Regions from separate parts of the Methylomonas stagni genome, predicted to be linked through region 2. Evidence: riboswitches for the same ligand, from Rfam matches in the RefSeq annotation. Region 2 holds a riboswitch; each other region holds the start of a gene.
The links. A riboswitch is a leader RNA that binds a small molecule or an ion and turns the genes downstream of it on or off. The one in region 2 is predicted to bind cyclic di-GMP.

Region 1 (7,343 bases), 1.4 Mb from region 2:
TCCGACCAATCGCCGTTCGACTTGAGTCCGCTCAACGCGCAATTGCGGCCGACCTGGACCAACGTGAACGGTGCCACGCCCGCCGAGACGACCGCGTTGCGCGCGTCCCTGACGAGAGGTAATGGCGTGTTTTTCAATAACCATTGCAATCTGTGCCATACCGGGCCGACCATGAGTTTGGCGGCGTTGGCGTCTAGCGCGGCCTTGTTGACGCCGACCGAAGGTAAAACCTTTGGGCCGGACGCGACGCCTATCGCTTACGGTCCGAACGCCTTTGGACCCAACAACGCGGTCAGATACGCAGGGTTGACACGTTATGTCAACGTGGTAACGCGCGATTACGCCGCCAACACCACGCCGACGTTGATGGATTTGGGTTTTGTTAACACCGGCGTTGCCGATCCCGACGATGATCCCGGTGTCGGCGGCGTCGATGATTTCGGGAATCCGCTGTCGTTTAGCGCGCAATACGTCAATTACGTATTGGGTGAGACGGCAGGGGTTAAAGATGCCGTGGTTACAACCACTCGGGCTTGCGATTTTCTCGCCGGATTCGCGGTGAATACCAGTTATGTGTCTCCAAGCTATTTCACGACCGTTGATGACCTGATCGCCGACGGCAGCAAGGAAGGCGTGTTACGAAACGTCAATTGCGCAGACCCCGCGTGGGCCTACTTGCCGTCGGTGGCGGCGGCTCGGGCGGCGGTTGGCGGTCCTAAATTAGCTGTGGCTACCTACGCCGCGTTCAAAGTGCCGACTCTTAGGAATATCGAATTGACCGGTCCGTATATGCATAACGGCGGCATGGCGACACTGGAGCAGGTGATCGAGTTTTACACGCGACACGGCAACTTTTATAACGACAACTTGCACGAACAAATCAATACGATTGCATCGGACTTGAACACGGCTACCAATCGCGCGGATTTGATCGCTTTCTTGAAATCCTTCACCGACGAGAGGGTGCGATACCAAAAAGCGCCGTTCGATCATCCGGAGGTGGTGGTGCCGAACGGTCATGTTGGCGATGCGGGCCTTGTAACGGCCGGCAATCCATTGTTGGCGAATTTCGCGAAGGATGAGGTCATGGTCGTCCCGGCGGTTGGGGCGAGCGGATCGACCGAGCCGACCTTGCGCTTCGATCAGTTATTAGCGCAATAAAAATAGCCGGCCGCCGCCAGTGTAAATTGGGCCGGCGGCTAGGGAATAGTGAATTGGCAGCGGGTCTCGGTCGTCTTGACGATCCGTCTAAATAGGGTTCTAACAATGAAAATAGCGAATAAATACAGTCCGATTCCTTGGGTTGCCGTCGCGGTCGGGTTGTGCGGGGCGCAACCCGTCATGGCGGCCGCCACTCAAAACGCATCGGCGAATTTGAGTTACTCGGTGGCGAGCATCGTGAATCTGACCAATCCGGGAGATTTATCGGGTTTACAAATTGCGGGTTCGTTTCAACAGATCGATACGCCGGTGTATGATGGCGGCGATTACTCATGGTCCGATATCGTTGGAGACGGAAGTGTTAGCGCACAGAATCCAGGCTTGAGTGCTGCCGGTGCATTTTCTTACCGTTTTGCGGTGGACACCAGTTTGAACAGCGGAGCACTCAATTCCCATCATTTGGGCTGGTATGGGCTGGAGTTTACGAATCTCGGCAGCGATGTGTATTCGATCAGCGTGAGACTGGATTACGACTTGCAGGTTGCCGTTACCGGTGAAAACGGTACCGGTTCGGTGAGTGTCGATTATTTTAGTTCGGACGGGCAAACGCTAGCGGGATATGAGAGAGCGGACGCGTGGCTCGGCGCGCCGATCGCGGCGAGTATCGGCCAATCCGACGTCTTCAATTTCGAATTGGCGGCGGGCGAAGCTCAGGGGCTGTTCGCGGATGTTGTGATCGAAAGTCATTTGGAAGCGTCGCCAGTCCCGCTACCGGCGGCGGCATGGTCTTTTCTGGCCGGTTTGATGGGGCTTCTCGGAATCAAAAAACGCCGTTCCGAACATGGGGCGGCGCGGATCAGTCCCGATAACAGGGTTGCGCAATCCTGTCACATTCAATAGCCGAACTCGGTTAAAGGGTGCGGATTGGAATCGCTTACCGCCCGGTCTTGGCAAATTTTCAGGAACCAAGTGAGTCGGCTGTGTCAGCAGGATACGCAAGGAGTGCGTTAAATGCCCTAATAGATGCGGTATTTAACACAGTTTAGATTTGCTCGGGTGTTGTCGGGCCGGAATTCTCTAGCGGTGTTGTTGGCTTGCTATTTGCTTTAGTTTTAGGACTGGGTTGCTTACGTCCTTACTTGCAAGAATCGTTGAAATTTATCAATCCTTCAGTGGAGAACACATGAAAAATAAAATTTTTTACAAATCGAATGCCAAATCGGCATCTAAATTGGGTCTGGGCATTGCGCTGGCGCTGGCTGGCGTGGCTCAGCAAGCTCAAGCGCATGTCGAGTATTACGATCTCAATCAGGGGGCGCAGATTGGCGATCTGACGGCGGCCGGTAAGGTGCTTTCAACCGCGCAATACGGTGGCACGCCGGCGGCGGTATTGGCGTTGGGCGGTGCTGGGCTTACCCCGGCGCAGCGTTCCGCTAATGGTATTGGCTCCGCGCTTAGCGGCCAAAGCGACCGTCCCCTGAACGACCCTTCTCAATGGAATGCGGCTAATCAGGCCTATACCGGGGTTGGCAGCTTTACCAACGTCAATTATTCATCCGCTGCTAGTTCGGCGACGGTAGATGTGGACGATGTGACGTCTTATGGTTGGTACAACGGTACGACGGCGCTGCTCGGCGATAGTCACAAAGTCGACTTTTTTAACTTCCGCCTGGATCAGGAATCGAAGGTGACGATTTCCTGGACTGTCGATGATGGTACCGGTAACTACATCGATTCGGCCTTTACCTTATATAACGGTGTACTGAACTACCAAGCGCACGACGATGCCAATGAGAAGTTGAATCCGAAGACCGGTTTGGCAAATAGCACCAAGGTTCAGGACGCTCTCGACTCGGCGAATGCGCCGGTCGATGCTCAGGGTATCGCTTCTTCATTTCGCGATACCAGTTTCGCGACGATGGGGGCTACCAACTATGTCGGTCAATTCAATGCCTTGGCGAACTGGGGGCAAGCTAATGTCTCGGGCGACTGGGGTAATATCGAGTTTCGACAAGCCGTGAACGACAATAACCCGGCTGGCGGTGCCGGTACTTCCGCCAGCGAGACTATAGAGACTCTGACCTTAATTCTGGGTGCCGGCAATTACACAATTGGGGCTTCCGGCGCGGTGAATCCAGCCGATTTTAGTCTGTCAAATCTGCATGGTCATTTGGAGTTCTCGGCTGTTGCTACCGCAGCCGCCGTGCCGGTGCCGGGTGCTGTTTGGTTGTTCGGTACTGTCTTGGCTGGATTCGTGGGTTTGAATCGCCGCAAAGTATTATTTGCCTAAATTTCCGACTCGGAAAGCTCGATATGTAACCGATGAATAAAAGACACAAGGATGTGTTATCGGTTGTGAACGGCCCGAAAGGGCCGTTTTTTTTGCCTATGAAAGCTGTTCTTGAGCGGGAGCTTGTCGAGGAAGGAAAGTTGTGCGATTTGCCGATATTATTATTGTAAATAACATAGTTTAATTATTTTACCTGTGTCTTCCCCAGGCTCTATGCGGGAAAAATGCATGGCATACGACTTGCATCCGTACAGGCTAGCTTAGCCGACGAAGTATAGAAAAGATTTTTGGATTGGCTATTGTGTTGTCGGACGATTGATGAAAGTTGGTTTTCATCGGCACGGACGTTGGATCTTTTTACTTGGGGGATTTATGTTGAATATGAATAGGTTTAATTGGGCGGCGCTAGCTGTCGTGTCGCTGTGCGGTTTGTCCGGACAGGCGCAGGCGCATGTCGATTACGCGGATTTAAGCGATCCGATTTCGTCGCCGGGTGGCATCAATGGTGGAACGTTTACCAATTTCGGTTGGCATAACGGTACCGAGGCGGTGTTGGGCGATAGTCATTCGTTGGCCGGCGGGACATTTTTTAAATTTCATCTGGACCAATCTTCGTTAGTGACCATCACTTTTAGCGATATCAGTGGAACAGATGCGTTGAATCCGGCATTCAGTTTGTATTCGGGGCTTTTCGCGGCTGAAGCGCACGACGATACGACGGTAGACCCGTTGAACCCTAAAGTATTGGTTTCCACACCAACGCCGCATGTCGTCAAGTTGGCTTCGCCGGTGGATAACGGGGTGTTGTCGCCGTTTCGCGATACCGAGCACGTCGAATATCGCGGCCAGTTCGATGCGCTGGATTCCTGGAGCATGGCCAATAACAGCGGCGAATGGGCGGTGATTCAATATCTGACTCACGTGGGTCCTGCGGGAGGCAATTCGGTGTCGCTGGTGAATTATCTGTTGGGCGCCGGCGATTATACGATCGCGGCCGGCGGCGGAACGGTTTATGACGCTGCAACCGCGCTGGAGGGTTTGGACGGCCAGATTTCCTTAAGCGTGACGGCGGTGCCTTTGCCGGCGGCAGTATGGTTGTTCGCTCCGGTCTTGGCGGGTTTGACGGCAACGGCAAGGAAACGCAATAGCGCCAAAGGTTGACTTTCGTTTTGGGAAATGAGGAGAAAACAGGACGTTTTGCCAGGGATGGTTCGCCACATTCGCCGCGAGGCGAAGCCGGAAAGCCACGGGTCCTCTTAGGGGGAAGGGACGGCCGGGTTGCAATCGATGTAAGGGACGGATTTGGGGTTCACTGCGAATTCAAGGTCTGTCAGAGGGATAATAATTATTACGGTAAAAATAACTATGAAAAAAATGACTTTAAAAGCTTCGGTTTTAACGTTAGTTGGCGGTATGGCATTAATGTCCGGTCAAGCGATGGCGCACGTGGGTTACGGTTCCGCTTTGTACTGGGGCGCGGGCACTTACGATCCGTTGACAGGTAACACCCAAGGCGCGACAAGTACCTATGGCGCTGCGGCAAACTTTACACCCACCGTATCCAGCAACGGCGGTTATCTGGCCGGTTTGAACCCGGATTCCTTGGGTAATACTCACGACATCCGCTTCCGTTATTTCATTCTGGAAAAAGACGCGAATGTTAGCTTCACCATTACCGGTACAACCAATGCCAATGGTGCAAGCACCTTGAACCCAGGCTTCTCGTTGTACAACGGCGTGGTTCCAGCTTCCTCGCACGACGGCGTGGGCGATGTCGCTTCAACCGCGGCTGATCCCGATACCGCCGCCTATTTGGCGGGAGCGCCTGATTTTGCTTCTTGGTCGCCGTTCGCGGGTGTCAATGACGTTCGCGGTGGCGCGGCGGCCGGCACAGCCGCTAACCCTACCGGTTTGTGGGGCGTGTTCGATACCAACGGCAGTATTACCACAGGCAACAATGGCACTGCCGGCGCGACCGATACCCATGGCCCGAACTATTTGGGTAATTTAGATACTGCTAAGATCGCAACGATTACCTATACCGGCAAATCGGGTGCGGACGCCGCGGCGGGTTCCAGCTTCACCAACTCATCAGGCGGAACTACTGGCGTTTTAGCGGCCGACGGTACGGTGGATAACAGCGTGTCTTGGAATGGCTTTTTGCACGCCGGCGTCTATACCCTGGCAATCGGCGGCGCCAATGTCGCGGATTACACCCAGTTGTTCAACGACATCGTCAACGGCGGCGCCACCGCCGGTAGCCAGTACGCGGCAGCCTACACAGCCGACCGTTTGGCCCGCGGTTTGACTATCAGCAACTTCAGCGTAACCACCGTTCCGGTTCCTGGTGCGGTTTGGTTGTTCGGTAGCGCATTGATGGGTTTCCTGGGCATGAAACGCCGCGCGCGTAGCGCTTAATTCAAGGAAGGTTATCGGCTTGCTTCGATAACGCATTGGCGGGATGCCAACCATTCGCGAGCGCTCGCCCCAGGGATTGGGGCAAGCGCTCGTTTTTGTTTTGATGCCATCGGGCCGGTTTGTGACGCTTAAGGATGCCGCTTTAAATGATATTCGATGGCCGAGGCGTTTTTCTTTAGTCGCCGGCATACTGTCGATTCGATGCCGGCAACGGACGATTTGGTTTTTCGCGCTTATAATGCCCGGCCCGATTACCGATCGAGTACTTGTTAGGACGTTCGCGGCGATCAATAGGTTTTTACTTCTTACTCAAAGTTTGGTCAGTCATGTCTGAAAACGGTTTAACCGATTCTAAAGCGCGGAGCGGCGCATTGAGCACCGCCGCGTTGTTTGCCCTGGTGACGCTTAGCGGCGGCGCGGTGATGATATTGGAACTGCTGGGTACGCGCATTATCGCGCCGTTTTATGGGGTCAGTTTATACGTTTGGACCGCACTGATTTCGGTGACGATGATCGCGTTGGCGATCGGGTATTACCTGGGCGGCTATTTGTCCGATCATTATCCGGCCTTGCGGCTGGCGCATATTTTGGCGCTGGCTTCGGTAACAACGGCGCTGATTCCGTTTCTCGGCGGTCCGGTAATGACGTGGACTAATCCGCTGGGAATACGCGGCGGCGCGTTTGTCAGTGCGTTGTTATTGTTTACGCTGCCGCTGACTTCGTTGGCGATGGTCGGGCCTTACGTTATCAAAATGGCCACTCGCGACTTGCGGGGTGTAGGCCGGGCAGTCGGTTCGGTGTATGCGGTCAGCACCGTCGGCAGCGTGATCGGCACTCTGTTGCTGGCTTTCTATTTATTGCCGGAATTCGGTACCCGCGCGATCGTGTTCAGCTTGAGTCTGGCGTTATTAGTGGTGGTGATCGGTTTACTGGTTTTCGACAGGCCGGCGCCGTCAACGGGTGGGGCGACGTTTTCGGTGGTATTGGTGGCCGCGCTGACTTGTACGTTGGCGGCGAACGGCTATGCCAAGACCGTCAAATCGGTCGGCGGATTTAAAGTGTTGCACGAACAGGAAAGCATCTACGGCTGGGTTAGAGTCGTCGACGACGAGCGCAAGGGCTTTCGCTTGCTGTTGTCCGATTCTTCGGTGCTGAGTGCGGTCGAAAAAGCCCAAGGTCGCAGTTTGCTGGGGTATCAGGTGATATTGGGTTTGGTGCCGCCGTTGTTCAGACCCGAGGCCAATCAAGCCTTGCTGATCGGTTTGGGCGGCGGCCATGTTGCTCGCGATTTAAAAGCTAAGGGGCTGACGACGGATACGATAGAAATCGATCCGGTAGTCGCGGATGCCGCGAAGCAGTATTTCAATTTTCAGCCGACCGGCGAATTTTTGGTGGGCGATGCGCGTTACGAAGTCAAAAAGCTCAATAAGCGCTACGACTTCATCATCCACGACTGTTTTACCGGCGGTTCAGA
Region 2 (7,343 bases):
ATTCGCGCAAGTCTCGGAATCCCAATCGCTAGGCTAAAAGTCTTTCGAGCAAGCGAACTAGAATCGCCGGCAGGGTATAAAACGATTAATCCAGTCCGAAATTGGGGTGTGTCCCAAATTTTGTGTAAACGGAGGTATTCACGGCAGTTGGAGTGTGGTTGCCTGCAATGCGTTGAGAATGCTTGGGTAGTCGAAATTTTCCGCCAACTTCGACAGGTTTTTGTAGAGGACTAAATCGTAAGGGAGAACTTGCTCGATCACCGTGTCGATATGTTCTTGTTCCAGGCTTTTTAACGCCTGGATGAGTTCGTTGCGTAATTCTTGGGGCAATACGGATAGTCTTTCAGTCGTCAATTGCAGGGTATCCGGTTCGGTCGGCTGCGAGTCGGTATAAATATATTGCACGCCTAATTGTCTGGTCAGACATTCGTAGATTTCGTTAAAGCGGTAGGGTTTGCGCACGAAGTCGTCCATCCCCGCATCCTGCATTTCTTGCTGCTGTTCCTTGAAGGCCGAGGCGGTGACGGCGACGATCTTTACCGTTTGACCATCTTGCAATTGACGCAGGCGTTTGGTGGCTTCTATGCCGTCCATGACCGGCATGCGCCTATCCATCCAGATCAAGTCGGGGCGCCATTCTTGGAACACGTCCAAACATTGTCGGCCGTTCTCTACTATTTTCACGACGAAGCCGAGGTCTGTCATCAGGCGGCGGAGCAGCAACTGATTCTCGCGCTGATCCTCGACAATCAGGATTCGATACCGAGGCGTTCCTGGTATCGGACTCACCACTTCGCCAGGTGTTCGAATTTCCGGTCCGTGAATATCGGCAGGGCTTGCCAGTTCCAGTGGCAAATCCACCCGGAACAGCGATCCCTTACCCGGGGTGCTCTCGACGGCGATGCTACCGCCCATCATCCGCACAAACTGGCGGGTGATGGTCAGCCCCAAGCCGGTACCGCGTTGTCCGCCACCTTCCGTCAGCTGTACGAAAGGTTCGAATAGGCGCTGATGATCTTCAGGCGCGATGCCGGGTCCGGTGTCCTCGACTTCGATCAATATGTGCTGGCGGGCGTTGTTCTTGACGCCCAAACGTAGCGTCACGCCGCCCTGCTCGGTGAATTTCACGGCGTTATTGATCAAATTAATGATGATTTGACGAATGCGGGCTTCATCGGCCTTGATATAGCGCGGGAACTCGGATGACTGATCCAGGGTCAGCGACAAGCCTTTTTCCCGAGCGCGGAGTTGCATCATTTCAGTGACTTCCCGCACTAGCCCGCCTAAATCGAAGGCGGTGGTTTCCAGTTGCAGCCGTCCGGCTTCGATCTTGGCGACTTCCAGTACGTCGTTGATCAGGGTCAAGAGATGCTCGCCGCTACGGTTGACGATATCGAGGTTTTCGCGTTGGTGTTCGGTCAGATGCGGATCGCGGCGCATGATATTGGAGAATCCGAGTATGGCATTCATCGGTGTACGTAGTTCATGGCTCATATTGGCCAGGAATATGCTTTTGGCCTTGTTAGCGGCTTCGGCAGCATCTCGTGCTAACAACAGTTCCGAGGTCCGTTGCCGCACGGTATCCTCCAACCGGTCCTTGTAGCTCAACAACTCTGCCTCGGCCAGTTTGCGCTCGGTAATATCCAATGAGGTGCCGATAAAACGCACCGGTCGCCCATCCTCGTCGAAATAAGGCTCGCCGCGTTCATGGATGTGTTTCACGCGGCCATCCGGGAATAGCAGTCTGTGCTCGACCTGATACAAGCTCTTATCGATGATCGCCTGGTTATAGGCTAATGTCACCTTGTCTCGGTCTTCGGGGTGCACCGTCGCTAAGAATGCGGCAAACGTCGCTTCAAATTGCGTCTTGTCGATCTCCCAAATACGGAATATTTCGTCGCTCCAAATCAACACATCGTTGATCATATCCACATCCCAGCTACCAATGTGGCCAATACGTTGCGCTTCTTCCAGCGCCGACTGACTGCGTTGCATCGCTTCCTGGATCCGCTTACGCTCGGTGATGTCCATGTTGGTGCCAATCATGCGCAGAGGCTTGCCTTCGCTATTCTGTATCGTCTGCGAGTCCGCCTTGATATAGCGGCAGGAGCCATCCGGATGAATGATGCGGAATTCAGGCGAGTACTCGCGCTCGCCCCGCAGGGCGGCCTGAATTTCTCCGTCTATATACGCCTTGTCCTCCGGATGAATGGTCCGTATCCAAGCGTCGTAATCGCCACTGAAGCCGCCTCGTTGAATACCGTAGAGTTGGTACATCGAGTCATCCCACACCAACTCGTTCTTGACGATATCCCAGTCCCATATGCCGATCTTGGCGACGCGTGTGGCCAGTTGCAAGCGCTCCGACGAAAGACTCAAAGCTTCGTCGGCCAGCTTACGCTCGGTGATGTCTATCGCCACGCCATCCCACACCGTTAGATCATTGACCAATCTGGGTCGGGAATTTATCTGAAACCAACGGTTTGTTCCATTAGCATGCAAAAACGGCAGTTCGATTGAGAAATCGCTTAATCTCCTGGCGCTGTCTGCTTCCGCTTCCTCAAGCAAAACCTTATATTGGGGGTCTAATTGAGTTAATAGCAATGCGGAATGCTTCAGAACTTGTTCCGCTTTTAGTCCATGCGCCTTTTCAACGCCGGCGCTGATAAATTTAAATTCATGCTCGCCATCCGTGGAGATTGTATATTGAAAAATATAGCCATTGGGTAAGTTGTTACCAATGGAACGCAGTTGCTCTTCGTTGGATTTAACGATTTGCAAAAGGTGAAAAGTCGAAACTTTCTCATTTTTTAACTTAATGTTCAGTATTTTTATTCTAACAGTCGTTACCAGCAATGCCAGTACAATGACGCCGAATACAATAATTTGCCAAGAATATTGCTTCAAAAAATCCAGCAGGGTGATTCGATCGATGCGATCGTACGGAGGGGCGTGTATTGCATGTAAAAGTTCGTACACCGGGGAATAATTGGCAGGCAGATCAAAGCCGCCAATAGTTAGCTTATCGATTAACTCCCGGTTGTTGTTCATGGAAAGCAGCGTGCTCACCAAATCGCGTTTTAACTGTGGGTCGATATTGCTGACGGACACTAGCGGCCACTCCGGGTACAATATCGTCGAATGTCGATAAGGGTAGCCGGGAGAATTCATGGCATGAATGATTTTAACGCGATTGAGATCGACTTTATTCTCCTCGGCCATATGCTCCAAAATACCGGAGCGGATAAACCCAACCTCCGCTCTGCCGGCGAGCACTTCTTCAACGACTTTATCCTGCGGCATGCCGGTAAAAACGATATCTTTCAGATTAGGTAAATCTAAGCCCTCCGCCTTAAACAAGTATAGCTGCGCCTGGTAACCCCCCAGCGAATCTTCAAAAACGGCTGCTATTTTGCGGTTTTTAATGTCGGCTAAAGAGTTAATATCCGTATGATCCTGAGTCGTGAATATGATGCCGCCAAAACTACTTAAACTGTAACTAGCTTCGCGATTAATTAAAGTTGCCAGCGGCTGAGTTAAGTTAAATTTATGCGAAAGCAATACATAATGCGAAGGGTTGGTCAACACAAACTCAAAACGGTTTTCTTCTATCGCCCGTACAAGTCCCGGATAATCGAGTACTTTTACCTCAAAATGATAACGTGGAAGCGATTTTGTCAAATATTCGGCCAAGTTATTCCATCTCGCCTGTTCCTGTGGGATGGGCCGAGGGGATAACATCCCGATGGTTACAAGCTCTTCTGCCGAAATAGCGGTGCAAAAAAGCAGTATGCAAAAAAATGAAATGACTTTTGCCGACATATTCTGTTTATAGGTATACGAGAGCTCAAGGAAATTGAATATGTTTATAAGCGTCTAGTAAAAATTTAACCGGAATTCGTGCTCCCAGTCGTCTAAACGCCACCGATTGCGCATAAGCGCTTTTTATCGGTCGTCCGGGCCATGAGCTCATTATTTTGCGCGGTCTACTGTCGAATTTTCCTCAAAAACCCCGGTATTTCCTTTCGCCGTCGCATGTTCTAGCTATTTGGCCGCTAATCGGCAACCGCAGATCGGGGGAAGGCGAGTGCTTTGATCGCGTCGCGTTCGTCGCGCTTATCCGCCCATCGACCACCGCTTCGATGTTGATGATGTCCAGGCATGTCCCACCAAGGCCAACGAGGAATACGAGGTGAATTCTGTTTTTAACGCCGTCGGTTTGAAGCGGGCCATGACCAGTACGGTTCAAGGAGCCAATGGTAATTGTCCTATATATATCGTTCTGATTACTCATAAGCCTCGGTCAATTTGAACAAACGCCCTGACTGGCATGGCGGAGTATTGGCCTCCGCGATGAAAAACCTGATCATCATAGTCTTTGCAGATCGAATAGGTGGTTGAATCGATGCCAACACTCGGCTAGATGGCGCGGCGAATCTTTGGACTTGGATCGCCAGAAGCCACACTGTCAGAGGCCGTTTGGTACCTTCAAACAGCGTCCCCGTTGGTCAGTGGCGCTGGGTGATGACAGGCCGTACATTGACAAAGTTTGCGGGTCTTGACCACGTTAAAACGATAACCACCATAACTTGGGTATTGAAAACCGGCGGTCATCGTGCCTGAAATAGGGTTTCGGCGTACTGGGCATCGGTAGTTTACAGCTTCAGAACATCCATCAAATCGAAGCCTTTTTGAAATTGGATCGGGTTCTTCTTAATGTCAGGATCCTGCAGTCTGACTAATACTTTCATCGGACTTATCGGAGGCTTCTAAGTTGTTGAGGCTTATCGATAATCAGCGTGGACTATGGCATATGCCGCAACAATTAATTAGAACTGTGTCAAATCCCGTAGAGCGGACGGTCGAATGAATTAACAGGGGTGTTGGGTTTTTAATAAGTATATGAAATTTATAGTGATTGTTCTTTGGTCTTTATATTGCTTTCCAGTAAGTGCTCTATTTTGAGCGCTAGCCAAACCTGTCGCGAGGCAGGGCCGGAAAGCCACGGGTCTTGTAGGCAAGATAGCCGGGTTGCTGTGTCACGGGTAGGGATGCCGGGAAAGACTGCTTTTGCCTTGAAGAGGGTTAAAGCAAGTGACGCACACACAGTTGAGAAGTTTATCCATTCAACCCTTCTTTTTTGAAACAAGGTAATTAAATGAATTTGGAAATTAACGCAATACGCAAAACTAAACTCGCGGGATTGGCTATGATGTTGGCCGCCGCGACTCTGGCCCCGCAAACCGCTAGCGCGGCCCTAGTCTCAGGAACAGCGACCATCTCGCTAAACGGTGTTTGGAACTCGGCGTTTCTCGCTTCAGGATGGGCTCCGACGACTTTTTTCGATTCGTCCTTTAATAACACGATGATAACCGGCTCTCTCGCCGGCGGAACCGCGATTAGCGGCTTTACCGGTGCTTTCGAGGCACCGATTAACACCAATACGACGACGATCGTCATCGGTGGTTTCGGTACCGCCGGCACCATTCAGGCGACGACGATGGATACCAGCGATTCGTCGGTCGGGGTTATCGGCCTTAGCGGTGCCTTTCGGTTTACCACCCCTTCGCTGTCAACCTATCTGTCGTCCGAGGATTGGACTTTGCAAAAAATCGGCGGTACATGGAACCTGGTGGACCACTCACCCGGCTTTCCGGATAACACCTTATTCCAACTGGTAAACGTCGTCGATAATCTGGCGACGACCGGCATGCTTGACGGAGACCTGCAGTTCTTGCCGGATCCGGCCCATCAAGCGGGTGGCTTTTCCTACTCGGGCTTTTTGGGTGCTACCGGAGCAAAACTCAGCACGACTATAGGTCATCTGAGCATCGCGCCGGTCGCGGCGGTACCTCTGCCAGCCGCGGCATGGTTGTTTGGCACCGCTTTGTTGAGTTTGTTCGGTATCAACCGCCGCAAAAACAGCATCAGCGCCTAAGTCGTTCATGGAATACGGCGTGGATTTAGCGCTAGATTGCCGCACGATGAGGCTTGCGGTATTCAAGATTAGAATTATTCCAATCGTTCTTGAAATTCATACATCGCCTGTGGTTGTCGTGACGGCGTAAACGTTGCGAGAGCACGTCCATGCTTCCCCCTGAGCAGGATTTGGGCCAGGGGTTGTTTTTTAGCGCTATCCTCCGTTTAAACCTTTTCGAAGATTTCTGATTTGATGGGCCCCTGCTTCAACTAAATGTCACAACCCTGTCAAATCAAACCAACTTAACCCAAATTTTAAGGGTCTCGCGCGGTGTTAGCGGAGAGGCTTTCCACGGCGCCCGACGCAAGATCGTGCCGCCATTGCCAAGGCGTTTATATCCAAAAGGACGTATATCGCCAAAATGGTCTACAACCAGACGACTCGGGTAATGCCGGACGGCCCGACGGATAGTGCCTCTAGGCGAATTTATGGTTGGGAGCGTAAGAATGTTTAGCGCCCGCGTGATACACCCACCAACAAGCGGCCGTGCCAATTGCCAAGACCCTATGCTTAGTTATTTTGGTCGCGCTCCGGGCCGTACGCTCTCATGAAAACGTCGACGGCGCGCTCGACCACGCCTTCGATCAAATCCGGCGTCAGTTCGTGAAGGATATTCAGCAACCAGGGTTCGAAGATCTCCGACTCCAGCAAACCGTGAAAATGCGCGGCCACCAGCTTCGGATCGGCCGGGCGCAGTCGACCCGCCGCGATGACTTCGCCAAAATACTGCTCTAAATATTTCATGCCTAATCCCGGCCCGCGTTCGTAATACAGACGACCGATTTGGCCCTTGCCGGATTCGGCAACAATCATGCGTTTTAACGCTAGCCGTTGCGGCGTGAAAAACACGCTCAATATTCGCTCGCCAAGCCGCTTTAAGGTGAAGGCCACATCTTCCGACGGTTGAAGCAGGGCGAGGGTCGAGCGAATTTCGTCGGGATCGAAATTGGTTTGTTCGCCGACGTAGATCGAGTGCATCTGATCCAAATGTTGATCTGCGGACGCTTCTATCAATTCCACGAATAATTCGTTTTTGGCACTGAAGTAGCTATACAAAGTTGCTTTCGATACGCCCGCCAGAGCGGCAATGTCCGCCATCGTGGCCCGTTCGAATCCCAATTTCTCGAAGGTGGTTTTTGCCGCATCCAAAATCGCTTGGCGACGCGCCGGGCTTTTCTTTCTCAAGTTCGACTCCTTAACTAGACCAATCGGTATATTTTTGTTTGACAAGCGCGCGGGGTCAAGCCTAATCTTAACTATACCGTTTAGTTTAGTTATTATTCAAAATCGCTGGTAAACGGTTGTAGCTCTTAAGCGGGGTTTTTACCAACTATTACACAGGCTTATATGAATATGCGAGTTG
Region 3 (7,343 bases), 610 kb from region 2:
AACCGGTTTTCCTCGGCTATGACTTCCCGCTCGTGTTCGAAAGGGTAAAGATTTTGCGCCATGCCGCCGCCGGCGATGAAATGGCCGCTATCCAACAGCATCAGTTTGGCGTGCAGCAGTTCGTGCAGCAGCGCGTCGGCCGGCGATACGCCGCAGGCCGGGTTGGCGTCGCAGCCCGGTTCGGCCAGTAATTGCGCGCCTAGTCGGGTATCGAAATAAATCGTCACGCTATCGACCCGGTATTGGTTGCCCCAGGCTTGCGCCTGCCAGGTGTTCTTGCGGTATTTCAGCAGCACTTTTTGTTGGTCCAGATCCCTGATTAGTGCCGCGACCGCCGGATAATGGGCGTAGTATGCCGCGATGCTCTCGAAATCGGCGGCGACGTTGGCCGGTTCGCCAAGTTCGGGGCGATAGGCGGTTTTCAGAAAATCCAGTATCGCGGCTGCCGCGTCGGCCGGCGCCGGTTGCGGATTCGCGACCTGTTGATAGGCGTTGGCGATGTCGGCGGCGCTCGGCGGTTGGGTTCTTCGCAACTTGATCAACGTATGGTTGGCTTCGTCTCGGCTGGCGATCGCCTGCATCGCGCCGGCCGGCGGCGCCACCAACTGCGCGGCGGGGCTTGGCGGAGGCGCGAGCAAGTCGTCGGCGCAGACCGCCCGCGACCACCCCAGCAAGCCGATGCAAAACGTCAATACCAAGCCGACCTCGCGGCGGCGGTTGCCGTGAGCCGGTGGAAAGTCCAACGAACGCCGGTCTTCTTTCAGGTATACGCCGTGCGCCTCGGCGATCGCCAGCAGTTCGCGATAAGCGTCCGCCGCCGAGACGCTCAAGTCGGCTCGACAAACCAGGGCGGCCTTGCCGTCGATGACGCAGGGATGCAGAAAATTGTGCGTCGGCCAGCGCTGGTACCAGTCGTTGAGTGCTTGGGCTAGGCGCTCGGGGTCGCGCGGCGGCCGGACGGCGGTTTGGTAGGCTTGTTGCAGCGTGCGGGTTTCGCTCATCGTGACCGTGGCATTGCTCGAATATTCAAGGGACAGCGCATTATAAAAATTTCCATAGACTCGCCACAAAATAAATGACCGTGAACGACGGCGCGGATTTGCCGTCGTTTGGCGGAGTCGTGCTTAAGGATTGCAAGTATCCGATTCGAGCCACTGCTCAGTGCCGACTTGCCAAACCCGAAAAAATATTTAGACTATACAATAATTATTGAATAGTTAAATCGATGGATAAGGAATCAGCCGCTAAATTGTTCGAATCTCTGGCTTCCGGTGTGCGTTTGGACGTGTTCCGGTTGTTGGTTAAACACGCGCCGCAAGGTTTGGTTGCCGGCGAAATCGCCGCAGAACTGGGTTTGCCGCCGACCAATCTATCGTTTCATTTAAAAGCCCTGACCCATGCCGGGCTGGTTGACGCCACCCAGGAAGGCCGCTTTCAACGCTATCGGGCTGATTTGAACCTGATCCGCGAGTTGATCGGGTATCTGACCGAGGAGTGTTGCGCCGGCAGCCCGACCGCCTGCTTCGGACCGGAGCAAATGGCGTGCGGCGACGGCGAGTCTTGAATCAAACCCATAACATGGTCATCCGTATGAACGTTTTATTTCTATGCACCGGCAACTCCTGCCGCTCGCTGATGGGCGAAGCGATCTTCAATCAATTGGCGCCCGAGGGCTGGCACGCGATCAGCGCCGGCAGCCGGCCGATCGGCCGGTTGAACGACGGTGCGGTGGCGATACTCGAAGAAAAAGGGATATCCACGGCCGGTTATTTCAGCAAATCCTGGAACGATTTGCCGGTGACCCCGGATATCGTGATCAGCGTCTGCGCCAATGCCGCCAACGAAACTTGTCCTGCTTATCTCGGCCCGGCCTTGCGTAGCCATTGGGGCGTGGACGATCCGGCGCATGCCGAGGGCAGCCCGGAGGAAATCAAAGCGGCTTTCGAAACCGTGTACGGCATTGTGCGTTACCGAATCGAGCGGTTTCTGGACTTGCCGTTGAATGAATTGAAAAACGATCCCGAGCGCTTCAAGGCCGAACTGGATCGCATCGGCGCCTTGTTACCTTAATCCCTCTCGCGGAGAAAACAGCCTTATGAAACGTTTCCATATTCACCTTGCCGTCGACGATCTGCAACGGAACATCGAATTTTACAGCGCGCTGTTCCAAGCCGAACCCAGCGTCGTCCACGACGACTACGCCAAATGGATGCTGGACGATCCGCGCATCAACTTCGCGATCTCCAACCGGGGCCGAGCAGCGGGCGTGGATCATCTCGGCATTCAAGTCGAATCGGAGCAGGCCTTGACCGAAATTCAGCAGGTGCTGCAACAAGCGGCGTTGCCCGTCATCGAGCAAAAACAGGCCGCCTGCTGCTACACCGAGTCGGACAAATACTGGACGGTCGATCCGCAAGGCGTCCCCTGGGAAGCTTTTCATTCGTTGAAAAGCATTCCGATATTCGGTAAAGACGCCGATTTGCCGACCGATAGCGCTGCGAGTTGCTGCGGTCCTTCGTCGAATTGCAGCCCTATCTGATCGAACAGTTCGAGGTTTTCCACGATGAATTTGCCAATCTGCCCGCAGCCGCGCTTGTCGTTTTTGGACCGCTTCCTAACCTTGTGGATATTTCTCGCGATGTTGCTGGGTGTGGGCATCGGCTTTGCGTTTCCGGAACAGGTGAATCGCCTGAACACCCAGGCTTCGGTCGGCACCACCAACGTCCCGATTGCGATCGGTTTGATTCTGATGATGTATCCGCCGCTGGCGAAAGTGCGTTACGAGGAACTCGGCGACGTGTTTCGTAACGGCCGGGTGTTGGCGCTGTCGCTGGTGCAAAACTGGCTGATCGGTCCGCTGTTGATGTTCGGCTTGGCGATCGGATTTTTAGCCGACTATCCGGAATACATGACCGGCTTGATCCTGATTGGCCTGGCCCGTTGCATTGCGATGGTGATCGTCTGGAACGAACTGGCGCGCGGCGATAACGACTACTGCGCCGGGCTAGTGGCCTTTAACAGTGTGTTTCAAGTGCTGTTTTTCGGGGTTTATGCCTGGTTGTTCGTCACCGTGTTGCCGCCGCTGTTCGGTTCGCCGGGCAGTTTGGTGGCGGTGACGATCGCCGATATTGCCCAAAGCGTGTTTATTTATCTGGGGATTCCGTTTATCGGCGGCTTCGCGACGCGTTGGCTGTTGGTCAGAGCCAATGGCAAGGACTGGTACCAGCAGCGCTTCGTACCCAAAATCAGCCCGCTGACGCTGATCGCGTTACTGTTTACGATCGTGACGATGTTCTCGTTGAAGGGCGAATTGATCGTGCAATTGCCGCTGGACGTGTTGCGTATCGCGTTACCGCTGCTGATTTATTTCGTCGCGATGTTTCTGGTCAGTTTCGCGATGGGCAAACTGATCGGCGCCGACTACGGCCAAACCACGACATTGGCCTTTACCGCCGCCAGCAACAACTTCGAATTGGCGATCGCGGTGGCGGTGGCGGTGTTCGGCATCGACAGCGGCGCAGCTTTCGCGGCGGTGATTGGGCCGCTGATCGAAGTGCCGGTCATGGTCGGCTTGGTGAACGTCGCGTTCGCGATTCAAAAGCGCTGGTTTGTTGGGCGCTAGTCCCGGCAGGCTTCGGCGTTCTCGCCAGCACCGGCTTTTTCGAACGATCGATCCCCCTGGAACCTCGGTTTCGGTCAATTTCTCGCAATTCGGCGTCAGCCGCCGCATGCCCTCTACATCCGGCCCTATTTCTCACTGGTGTTTCTCGGGCTGAGCTCGTCTAAGCCCGGACCGGCGTGCCCTTCGACAGGGCGAACGATATTACAAGAGCCGGGTTAATAGGTCCCGCTCCGGCGGGGAAGCACAAACACGCCATTCCCAATGCCACGGGCATCCTGACTTTGCAAGCTATAGTTTTCCCGTTTGGGAAACTCCGGTAGGCGGCGTTTTAGCGGCGACCGAGTGTTTAGCCGCGAATCGCCGATAACTGCGGTTAGCGCGTTTGCAACGCCGGGCAAAGTCAGTCCATCAGTGCTTGGTCCCCGCGACAGCGTCTAACGATTAGCACAGTTGCCCTCTCGCCGATATTCGTTTCCGGCCAATGTTAAGTCCTCCAATCGTTGGGCGGGCGGCCGATGCCGCACGCCAAATTCGACAGTCCATGTCGGATGCGCCCAATTTAGCCTGTTAGGTACGCGGTCCGTGGCGGCAACGATTCGCCCTTGAAAAACAACGTGCTGCGGCATTCGGCGATGTTTCGGCGTATCACGCATGTAATACATTTCACGATTCTTTAACAGAGCTGTAACGGAAACTTATTGATTTGTTTGGAATAATTCGCCGCAACTGAGATGGCAGGGAGCCGCGGATCTTGGTTGATGCGGAATTACAGGGAACAGGGAAGACCAGCGAAGGGAGCGGCAAGAGGAAGAAGGTAGGGAGTAGGTTGCAATACGGACACATGGTAGCGGGGATAGCGACACCACTCGAGGTGTTAGAAGTTTAGTGAGCAGGTAAGCGTGTAAAAGCCAAACTCGCCGCGAGGCGGGGACGGAAAGTTTCAGGTCTTGGCTTGGGTCGGTCGCCGGGGATGGCGGCGGGCGGTAGGAAGCCGACAAGCCAAGACGGCTGGGCTGTCACCTTATGTATTTTTTAAATCTTAAACATAAGGAAACCATTATGAAATCTTTAAACAAAGCCTTGTTGGCGGCGGCGATGTTTGCTGCCACCGGCGCGGCGAATGCGTCTATCAACAACACTAGCGCGGCTACGGTCGAAGCGTATTTGTCGGTATACGACAAAAGCCAAACCTTGACGTTCACGCTGGATTTGGGCGTGTTGATGAGCGATCTGATCGCCAACGTCGCCAACGACAGTTATACGCTGAGCTACAACCTGGCCGACAACGATATGTGGAACACTTTTGCCAGCGGTATGGACGCTTCGCAAACCAAGTTCGCGGTTGCCGTCGGTTACGGTTCCAAGCAGATGATTACCGGTATGGTCGAGATCCCCAAATTCACGAATTTGACTGTGTCGGCAAACACCGGAACGGCAATTAAAAATCACGCGAATGAAATTAACGGTGGACAAGTTGCGGATAACCCCGGTGCTACCGCAGCCGACTATGCGGCCAATCTGAGTTCGTTGGTGTACGACTCCGATACCCCGAAAACCGGGCAGCACAACCAATTCAACACCATCTTCACCGCAGTCAGCTTGGCTCAAGCCAATATAGCCTACGGCACCTCCGGCGATTTCTGGTACTACAACGGCATTCAGCCTCACACTCTGGCCGCCGGTAAATGGACCCTGGCCGGCGATCTGCTGACCTACGCTCCGGTCCAAGCCAATGTGCCGCTGCCGGCCGCGGTTTGGATGTTCGGCGCCGGCCTGATGGGCATGTTGCGCGCGACCCGCCGTAAATACGCCGCCGCGTAAGCGGTATTCGGAGCGGCGTTGGCGCCGCTCCGGTTTTCACGATTGATAACTCGAGGAACTACCCATGAAAAACTTAGTATTAGGCACCGCGATCAGTGCCTTGCTGGCCGCATCAGGTGTGCAAGCCGCCACCATCAATGATCCGATTCCGGTCGACGGCAATAACCTGCCGATCATCGACGCCAGCCAAACCAACGTGTTGTATCTGTCCGGCGCCTCCGCGGCGGTCAACTTTATCGAAAAGCTGATCACCGATTCATCGGTACCGGCCGCCGATAAAGTCTGCGACACCACTAAAAAAGTTTGGAAATACAAAGACAGCCTGACCGGTTCCGACCAAAACGCTTATTTGTGCACCCGCGCTACTACCAACAGCAATGTACCGACCAACAAGCCTTACATCTTGGTCTACAAACGCAGCGCCGGCGGTTCCGCGTTCGGCGTTAGCCCTATCATCGCCGAAGCCAACGGCGATACCGCCAATGCTACGATCGAGTTTTTGAAAATCAGCTCGGCTTGCACCTCCAACACCTTGCCGGTCGCCGGTTCGACGCTGGGCTTGATCACCTGCCCTTACGACTTGGCCGATGCTAGCAAATACAGCACCCACATCTCCGACTTCGGCATTTCCGACGTCGATCCGGGGCAATTTACCGGAAACAACGCCCCAACCGGCTATCTGAATGTGACTTCCGACGATGTCGCTAAATTGACCGTGAAAAGCGCTTCGGCGGTGACCTTCGGCGTGCCGGTCACCAAAAAACTGTATTTTGCATTGCAAGCCGCTCAAATCGCCAACGGTTCCTTGGCGGGCTGCGCGGTCGGTGCCGAAACCGAGGCCTGCATGCCTAGCCTGAGTTCGGCGCAAATCGCATCGATTCATGCCGGCAGCTGGGCGGACTGGAATCAATTGAAAGTGACCGGTTCCACCGGTTTGTACGATTGGGTCCAAGCTAATGCCGCAGCTTATTTGCCGGGTTCTTCGTTGTTGCACACCTGCCGCCGCGAAAACGGTTCCGGTACCCAGGCCCAATCCAACATTAAATTCCTGCACGATCCTTGCACCGAAGCGGCAGTCGCTACTTCACCGGCCGCAGACGCAGTGTCCTTGGGTTTCAGTGAAGGCGACGGCTATCCGATGATCCACGAGAACAACACCTCGGGTTCGGTCGGCAACTGCTTGGACGAGCTGAACGACGGCAGCAACGCCGCCAACGGTTTCAATAACACCTACGGTGTGCGCTGGGCGGTCGGTATCCAGTCTCTGGAGAAAAAGACCGCCGTATCCAGCAACTTCCGTTTTGTTAAAGTCGATGGCGTGGCGCCGACCCTGGCTAACGTGGTCAACGGCAAATACAAGGACTGGGCGGAAAACACTTTCCAATATTGGACCGACCACTTTTCCGACGCCAACCTGAAAAAACTGACCAACGCGATCATTACTTCAGCCGGCGCGCCGGAAGTGATGGCGGCGCTGAATGCCGGTTTCACCCACACCTTTACCGCTACTCCAGGTGCATTCTTGGCCGTACCGACCAGCTTTGCTCCCGAAGCCAACGGTGCGTTTAACGCCAGCCGTCCGGTCAATCCATACAGTCATGCGACAGCAGCCGCATCGACTAATGCCTGCCGCGCACCAACCATTTACAACAACGGCGATGCCAAACTGTAATGGTTGATTAGGGGCAATCCCGAACCAGGTCAGGGACGACCGCCTTAAAAAGTGACCGGGGCAGTCGCGGCAACGCGGCTGACCCGGCCGCTTTTTCGGTTTTAACGCGATTGCCATTTTCGGGGCGACGCGGTCGATTCGTAGCAGGCCGGTTGCCGGTGCGAATGCCCGCCGCGCGTCACCGGTTTGTCATAAAAGCTTAACCTGGGCTACCTAAAATGGCGGCTC
Region 4 (7,343 bases), 1.1 Mb from region 2:
AGCTGTATCCGCGCGGTTTGCCGCTGGAAGAGATTATCGAAGCCTGTGCCTTGCAAGACTATATCAATCGCGATTCCCGCAAATTGTCCGGCGGTCAGCGGCAACGCTTGTTGCTGGGCATCGCCTTGATCAACGATCCCGACATTTTGTTTCTGGACGAACCGACCACCGGCCTGGACCCGCAATCGCGCCACAACTTTTGGAGCTTGATTCGGGAGATTAAAACGCGCGGCAAGACCATTGTGCTGACCACGCATTACATGGAGGAAGCGGAGCAGCTTTGCGACGAAATCGCCATCATGGATCAAGGCCGGATTATCGTCCAGGACACGCCACAGAATCTATTGCGGGAGCATTTCGACGGCGTACTGATCCGTTTACCGAGTGCCAGCGGCCTGGCGGACATTCCGGGTTTGCCGTTCGCGGTGACTGCCGGCGCCGAAACGGTCGAGTTCGTCACCGCCAATGTGGAAGCGGCGATCGCCCAATTGACGCGCTTGCATGTCTCGCTGGAAGGCTTGACGGTCGCCACGCCGAATCTGGAAAACCTGTTTCTTAAATTAACCGGCCACTCCTTGAGAAGTTGAGATGAAGCATTTTTTGGCATTGCTAAAAGCCCGCAATATCGAATTGATCCGCGACAAAGCCACCTGGATCTGGAATTTCGTGTTTCCGGTGATTTTGATCGTCGGCATAGCGGCGATATTCGACGATCAGGACAGCGCGCTGTTTAAAGTGGGCGTGACCGGCGAGGCTAATTCGCAGATTACCGCGTTTAAGACCACCCAATATCTGCAATTCATCGACTACCCGGAACTGGATAAGGCGTTAGCCAAACTGCAGCATCATCAACTGGATATGGTGGTGCAAGGGGGGCGGAAAACGGCTATTGGATAAACGACAGTTCCGGGCAGGGCTATCTGCTGGAAAAAGTCCTGCTGGCTGGCGATCGAGCCGCCACCTGGAAAAAGCAAGTGGTTTCCGGGCGGCGGGTACGCTACCTCGATTGGGTTTTGCCCGGCATTTTAGCCATCAACATCATGCACGGCAGTTTGTTCGGAGTCGGATTTACGATCGTCAGGTATCGCAAAAGCGGCGTGCTTAAACGCTTGAAAGCCTCGCCGGTCAACGCTTTTGAGTTCCTGTCGGCGCAAGTCGTCAGCCGGCTGGGGCTGTTGATGCTGGCGGTCGTGCTGCAATTTGTCGCGATGAACGTCTTGTTCGACTTTTTAGTGCAGGGGGCTTATGCCTTGTTGGCGCTGATAGCGGTACTCGGTTCGGTAACTTTGATCAGTCTAGGTTTGTTGATGGCGAGCCGGACCGGTAGCGAGGAGTTGGCCTTGGGCATCCTGAACCTGCTGACCTTGCCGATGATACTGCTGTCCGGGGTTTGGTTTTCGCTGGAAGGCGCACCGGCGCTGTTGCAGAACCTGACGCTGATTTTCCCGCTAACCCACATGCTGCAAGCGGCTCGCGCGGTCATGATCGACGGCGCCGGTTTGGCCGAGATAGCACCGGCGTTGATGAGCCTGGCCGCGATGACGCTGTTGTTTCTAACGACCGCCGCGCTGCGGTTTAAATGGGTGGAAGATTGAGGAGCGGTCAATCCATGGAGGTCCGTGCGACTCACCGGGAGCTGGCGCATTCCGCCCGTTGATTCGACGTGGCTTAGGTTTCGAGATACGTGGAGTTGTCACAAATACCGGCGAATCGTTTGAATAGGTGATTTCACGCAGTTGCTGAGGCAAATCACGTGGTTTGGGTTTGTTTGGCCGTCGGTAAAAATGTTAGTCGTTGTAAAACAATGGCTTTTTAATTGGCCTGGTCTTTGCTGTTAGATCAGCAACTCGGGAAATGACGATAGGTTTATGTCGGCGGGTTTGCGTTTCGCGACGCTCTCTCTAAGCCAGTATCGTTGGGTTTCGAGCCTTGGCGGCTGCCGAATGACGGCATCTTGCGCCGTTCGGAAAAGCCGCCGGAAATCTAGGAAAACCTCGCTCAAGGATTCGGGCGATGCCGCACGGAAGCGGCAATTTCGCCACATCCGCCGCGAGGCGGAGCCGGAAAGCCACGGGTCTTGGAATAAGACGGCCGGGTTGCCTTCGAACTTTGGGCTCTGCAATGGGATGTGACGCGCTTCCATCCGTATCGGGGCCTGGATTTTGCCCATTAAATCAATCTTAGATCGTTTTGTAAGGAAAACAATGAACCTATTAAACAAACACAGTTTGAAAGCGGCCTATGCCGGCGTTCTGGCAATCAGCGTATTCGGCGGCGGTCTGTTAACGGCAGGCGATGCCAACGCGGCCCTCGTTAGCGGCGTCGCGAATATGACCATCGACAATTCCGCATTTACCTCGGCTGTTGGCGGTTCCGAAGGTTGGTATATCGCCAATTTTTGGGACGAGAGTTATAACGCAACGCCGATCGATCTGGACACGACCGGCGGTGTTGCTCTCAGTCAGACCGAGACCTTCAGCGTTTCGTTGCCGGTGAACGCCAATGGCACCACCATCAGCTACGGCGCGAGAAAGCAGGAGGCCACGACGATGGATGCCAGCAACACGGCGGCAGGCCAAATCGGCTTGAGCGGTGCATTTCGGATGGAACCCGCCGGTGGCGGCTCCTACCTGAACCCTGGTGATTTTTACCTGAAAAAAGCCAGTGGGACGTGGAATATCTTTACCTACAGCGCCGGTTTTAGTAGCCCCGCGCAAGATCCAGCCTTGTTCCGCTTGGTGAATGCCACCGAGTCGGTCAACGGTAATGGCGAATTATCGCTAAGCGGCGATTTGTATCTTTCCACTTTGGGTTACTCCTGGAATTTGCTGTTTAACGGCAGCACATCGGTCAAAGTGGGTACCTTCAATCTGGCGCCCGCCGCAGTGCCGCTGCCGGCCGGCGTGTGGTTGTTCGGGAGCGGATTGGTCGGCCTGTTAGGCGCCTCCAGAGGTAAATCGGGCTTATCCGCCTAAGCCTTACCAGACCGCTCATCCTTCCGTCGCAAAAGGCTGCGGGGCGCTTTGCTTTCCGTTAACGGTCGGGGGTAGAGCCCGAACTTGGCCGGTAAGCGACTTATTAGAAACCCAATTTTTTTCAAGGAATACGCATGAAATTTCTATACCTGATCGTGCTGTCGTTAACCCTTGCCGCGACATCCGCGCACGGCGCTACCGTATCCGGCGGTTCGCTGATTATCAATATCGATCGAGACGCTTTCGAGAACGGTATCGATCTAGATAGGACCGCTGCGCCATCCATATACGTCGAGGAATACTACGACGCTTCGCTGGCCTCAAAAACCTTTGAAGAGTTGCGCGATTACAATACGCCCGTCGATCTGACCGATTACGCGGCGAACGAAATTCCGGCCACCGGATTGAAATTTACCGTCAATGGTGCCCATGTGGCCGACAACCCGTCGGGTCGGCACAATAGCGCCACTGCCTTCACGTTCGACCCCAACGACATTACCGGCACCGCGTCGGGCTCTATCGGCCTGGCCGGCGGCCTGCGCTATCGAGTGGATGTCGCGCCCCCCACTAACCGGGTATTAATGGGCGACATGACGCTGACCTATAATCCCGCGGAAGCGCTAAAAACGCCGGAAAGTTCGGATTGGGTCATTTACAACACCCTCGGCTTTAAAGCGGTGGCTTTCGAGTTGTTTAACGTGGTTTCCGAGATCAACGGAAACGTGCTGTCTTTGAGCGGCGAGTTGGGTTACGGTTGGGGATTCGATCATCTTGGGGCCGGTCCGGCCCGCAATGCTAATGCGCGCATCGGTACCTTCAGCTTTCAAACCTCCGTGGTCCCGCTGCCGGCCGCCGTCTGGATGTTTATGACCGGCTTAATCGGCATGGGCGTGAGCGGTTTTCGCAACCGATCCGCTTGATCGGGATATCAGTTAACAGGAGGTTTCGATGACATGCCATCGCCTTGAAACATCAAAATACTTGACCGCGGTTTCGACGGTTTTCGCGCTGGTCGCCGGCGGATTCGTTACGCAGGCCGATGCCGCGTTGTTAAACGCGAATTCCGGAGGCACCTTCACGATGAATCTGGACCGCGATGCTTTAGCGCTCTCCAACTTCGGCTCGTTGACCCAGCCGGGATACTTTCTGGCGCAATATTTCGACACCATCGAGTCCGACTACACGGTTCGCACCGATTCGTCGTTTTACTTCAATAATCCGACGCGTGTCGAAATTCCAGCCGTGAACTTGGTACACGACATCACCCCCGTCAGTGCCAGCAACCCCAGCGGTCAGCTTTCCGGCCGCAACGTCCAAGCCACGACGCCGGACTTCTCGATCGATTCGGACACCTTGGCGGGTACCGGCACGATGGGCATGACCGGCGTCGAGATGTTTCGAGGAAGCTTTTCCGGCACCTTGCTGAACGGCGATTACTCGCTGAAATACGACCCGGAGGCGCGGCAGACCATGTGGGATGCCTTTGGCGTTTCGGGCACGCCGGGCGGCTGGTATTTGCAGAATAACGTTTCGTTTAGCGCGGTGGCTTACGAATTGGCTAATTTGCGGTTGCAGTACAGCAGTGCCGGCGATTGGATGCTCAGCGGCGATTTATTACTGTCCCCCGAAAACGCGTTCTTTTTGAAAAATACCGTCTTGGCCGATTTGGGGGATTTTTGTTTAGGCGTGGGTGCCTATAGCGGTTGCGGCCAAGTGGCCGCCGTTCCATTGCCTTCGGCGGTTTGGTTCTTCGCTTCGGGGATTGCCGGTATCGGTATCAACGGCTATCGCCGATTCAGGAGGGCGTGATGGACGTTCGCCTAGGTCGCGCCGCGCCGTTGCCGCGAGGGATTTCCGCCCATTGCTTGGGCTTGAGCGTGTTAGCGGTCTGCGGCGCGATGCCGGAAAGCGCCGCTGCGCAATCGCTGTTTCCGTACGGACCGTATTCGAGCATTCAAATGAATGTGGACCCGACCGGCGATAACGTTGTCGGCGACGCGGCTCACGAGCCGACGATCGCTCTCGATCCGAATAACCCAGACCGGTTGGTCGCGGGCTGGAAGCAATTTACCAGTATCGCTTCGGGCAGCCGGGAAGGCGGTTGGGCTTATAGCGACGACGGCGGTAAGCACTGGCATTTTCAAGGCGTGGTGACGCCGGGCGAACAACGGACCAACATCATGGTGGATGTCGATTCGGCGGGCAATTTCTACTACCAGAGTCTGCATTACGACAGCACCGGCAACTTCGCGGCGGACGTGCAGGTCTTCAAGTCGCTGGATGGCGGCGTCAGCTGGCAAGCGCCGGTCTACGCCCACGGCGAAGGCGCGGATAAAGGCCGAATCGGCATAGACCGGAGCGGAACCGCCAGCGACGGCCATATTTATTTGCACTGGCGGGAAGGTTTGGACGACAAGCGTTTTACCCGCTCGGTTGACGGCGGCCTGAGCTACGAAGCGCCGGTCAGCGTGCCGGAAAACCCGTCGTTCGGTACCATCGGCGTAGGTACCAACGGCGAAGTGTATCTGGCCGGTCGTAAGGAAAGCGGCAGCTTGGTGGGTACCAAGCTGGTCTACGACGGTTATTTGTTCGCCACCTCGTTGAACGCTCGCGATCCCAACGCAATACCAAGTTTCACGACCCAAGCCATCGATATGGGCGGTTCGCCGATCACCTTCATGATTCCCAACAATCCCAACCCGCTTGGTCCGATCGGCGATATTCAAGTCGCCGTCGATCATTCGGCAGGTGCGTTGCGCAACAACCTTTATCTGCTGGCTCCGGTCGATCCGCCGGGCACGGACAATCTGGACGTCAACTTTATCCGCAGTAGCGACGGCGGGCTGACCTGGTCGGCGCCGCTGCGCATCAACACGGATACGGCGGATCGGAACGCCTTTCAGTGGTTTCCGATGTTGGGCGTTGCCGACAACTCGCGGATCGATGCGGTTTGGTACGACACCCGCGAAAAACTCCAAGCCGGCACATCCCAGTTGTTTTATTCCTACTCATGGGACGGCGGGGCGACTTGGAGTCCGAATCGAGCGGTCACCGCGACCTTCAACACCCAAACCGGTTATCCGTTGGGCGTCGACAAAATCGGCGACTATAGCCATCTGGTTTCCGACAAATACGGCGCTCACGTGTCCTACACCGCGACCTACAACGGCGAGCAGGATGTGTACTATTTGAATGTATTTCCGGATTGCAATAACAACGGCAAATCCGACGTCTTGGACATCGAGCAACGCCAAAGCGGCGATACCAACCAAAATCATCTGCCCGACGCTTGCGAAAACATGACCGTGACCGGCGATCAAGACAGCGACCGCGATGTCGATTTACTCGACCTCAATATCTTGCTGGCCGCTCGAAACAAACCGGCGAGCGGTGCCGGCGACCCCAGGGATTTGGATCATAACGGCACGATCAATGTGCTCGACTCGCGCAAACTGGCCCTGTTGTGTACGCGACCGCAATGCGCGAAGTAAGCTCGCGGGATTCGATACACACGTCTTGGATACGATCACTTAAACCCTTCCCCTTCACTTCCGATTGACGTCACCGACCTGCCGCTCGGTGACGGCTTGTTCGAATCGCCGTTCCCTGCTCTCCAGAAATCGGAACTGGCATGCTCTCATGTTTGTGCAAATCATCGGTTTTATCCTACTGACACGGCTACTTGTTCTGTGCCGGCGAGTAGATAAAAGACGTCACACGATGATGACCGGCCTACTAAAACGCTCCAATCCTTCGAATCGTAACCGTTTGGCAGCGTAGCGACTTACCACCGCTGCCAAGGTCATTGATCTATTGACTCGCGGTATCGGGATGACGGCCCGACGAGTCGGCGAATTTCGGCGGAATCCTTTTCAATGTTCATGATCCGGCCGATGGCTCTGCCTCTTCGCCTATCGCTAAGCCGAGAATGCACCGATCCGTGATAATCTGCTAGCCGAGGCGATGGCGCAGCGAGTTCCGCGCGTCGATTCGTCGCTTCGACTTTTTATAACGTGTCCGGGGGATGACGATGAACGAAGATGCCTTGAATTTGGAAGTCCGTAAGTTCCTGAAAACCGTCGGGATCGCTTCGCAGCGCGAACTGGAGCACGCGGTGTTGAAAGCGGTCGAGGCCGGCATACTCGAGGGTTCGGAGACTCTCGCGGTGGCGATGACCTTGGAGGCGCCCGCGCTGGGGATACGTCACACCATCGAGGGCAGTATCGCGCTGGAATAGTTTCCGCGCCTAACGTTGCGATTGGCGTCGGCGCGAGACGGCCGACGGTCCTTGACTTGTCCAGCGACTCTATTTTTAAGACCGGCCCGCATGGCTGGCCGTTTTGACTCAGCATGATTGATTTATGACCG

Region 1: another riboswitch for cyclic di-GMP. It lies ahead of ACP4CD_RS00485 (hypothetical protein); the one in region 2 lies ahead of ACP4CD_RS07295 (hypothetical protein).
Region 3: another riboswitch for cyclic di-GMP. It lies ahead of ACP4CD_RS09955 (VPLPA-CTERM sorting domain-containing protein); the one in region 2 lies ahead of ACP4CD_RS07295 (hypothetical protein).
Region 4: another riboswitch for cyclic di-GMP. It lies ahead of ACP4CD_RS12240 (hypothetical protein); the one in region 2 lies ahead of ACP4CD_RS07295 (hypothetical protein).

What each region holds. Positions count from the first base shown of each region.
Region 1 is NZ_CP189557.1:98,637-105,979, forward strand. It holds gene ACP4CD_RS00465 (cytochrome c peroxidase) at 1-1,161, shown strand, start outside; gene ACP4CD_RS00470 (VPLPA-CTERM sorting domain-containing protein) at 1,267-2,061, shown strand; gene ACP4CD_RS00475 (PEP-CTERM sorting domain-containing protein) at 2,345-3,451, shown strand; gene ACP4CD_RS00480 (VPLPA-CTERM sorting domain-containing protein) at 3,833-4,612, shown strand; cyclic di-GMP riboswitch class I at 4,655-4,737, shown strand; gene ACP4CD_RS00485 (hypothetical protein) at 4,865-5,869, shown strand; gene ACP4CD_RS00490 (fused MFS/spermidine synthase) at 6,196-7,343, shown strand, end outside.
Region 2 is NZ_CP189557.1:1,543,774-1,551,116, reverse strand. It holds gene ACP4CD_RS07300 (PAS domain-containing protein) at 139-3,822, opposite strand; cyclic di-GMP riboswitch class I at 4,962-5,039, shown strand; gene ACP4CD_RS07295 (hypothetical protein) at 5,366-5,938, shown strand; gene ACP4CD_RS07290 (TetR/AcrR family transcriptional regulator) at 6,491-7,165, opposite strand; gene ACP4CD_RS07285 (MlaA family lipoprotein) at 7,328-7,343, shown strand, end outside.
Region 3 is NZ_CP189557.1:2,158,640-2,165,982, reverse strand. It holds gene ACP4CD_RS09980 (hypothetical protein) at 1-1,001, opposite strand, end outside; gene ACP4CD_RS09975 (ArsR/SmtB family transcription factor) at 1,226-1,564, shown strand; gene ACP4CD_RS09970 (arsenate reductase ArsC) at 1,591-2,070, shown strand; gene ACP4CD_RS09965 (ArsI/CadI family heavy metal resistance metalloenzyme) at 2,096-2,539, shown strand; gene arsB (ACR3 family arsenite efflux transporter) at 2,564-3,622, shown strand; cyclic di-GMP riboswitch class I at 4,520-4,643, shown strand; gene ACP4CD_RS09955 (VPLPA-CTERM sorting domain-containing protein) at 4,682-5,443, shown strand; gene ACP4CD_RS09950 (hypothetical protein) at 5,508-7,115, shown strand.
Region 4 is NZ_CP189557.1:2,642,649-2,649,991, reverse strand. It holds gene ACP4CD_RS12255 (amino acid adenylation domain-containing protein) at 1-587, shown strand, start outside; gene ACP4CD_RS12250 (hypothetical protein) at 589-897, shown strand; gene ACP4CD_RS12245 (ABC transporter permease) at 975-1,595, shown strand; cyclic di-GMP riboswitch class I at 2,028-2,104, shown strand; gene ACP4CD_RS12240 (hypothetical protein) at 2,205-2,975, shown strand; gene ACP4CD_RS12235 (VPLPA-CTERM sorting domain-containing protein) at 3,110-3,895, shown strand; gene ACP4CD_RS12230 (hypothetical protein) at 3,924-4,784, shown strand; gene ACP4CD_RS12225 (hypothetical protein) at 4,784-6,466, shown strand; gene ACP4CD_RS12220 (DUF6494 family protein) at 7,006-7,212, shown strand; gene ACP4CD_RS12215 (cation:proton antiporter family protein) at 7,337-7,343, shown strand, end outside.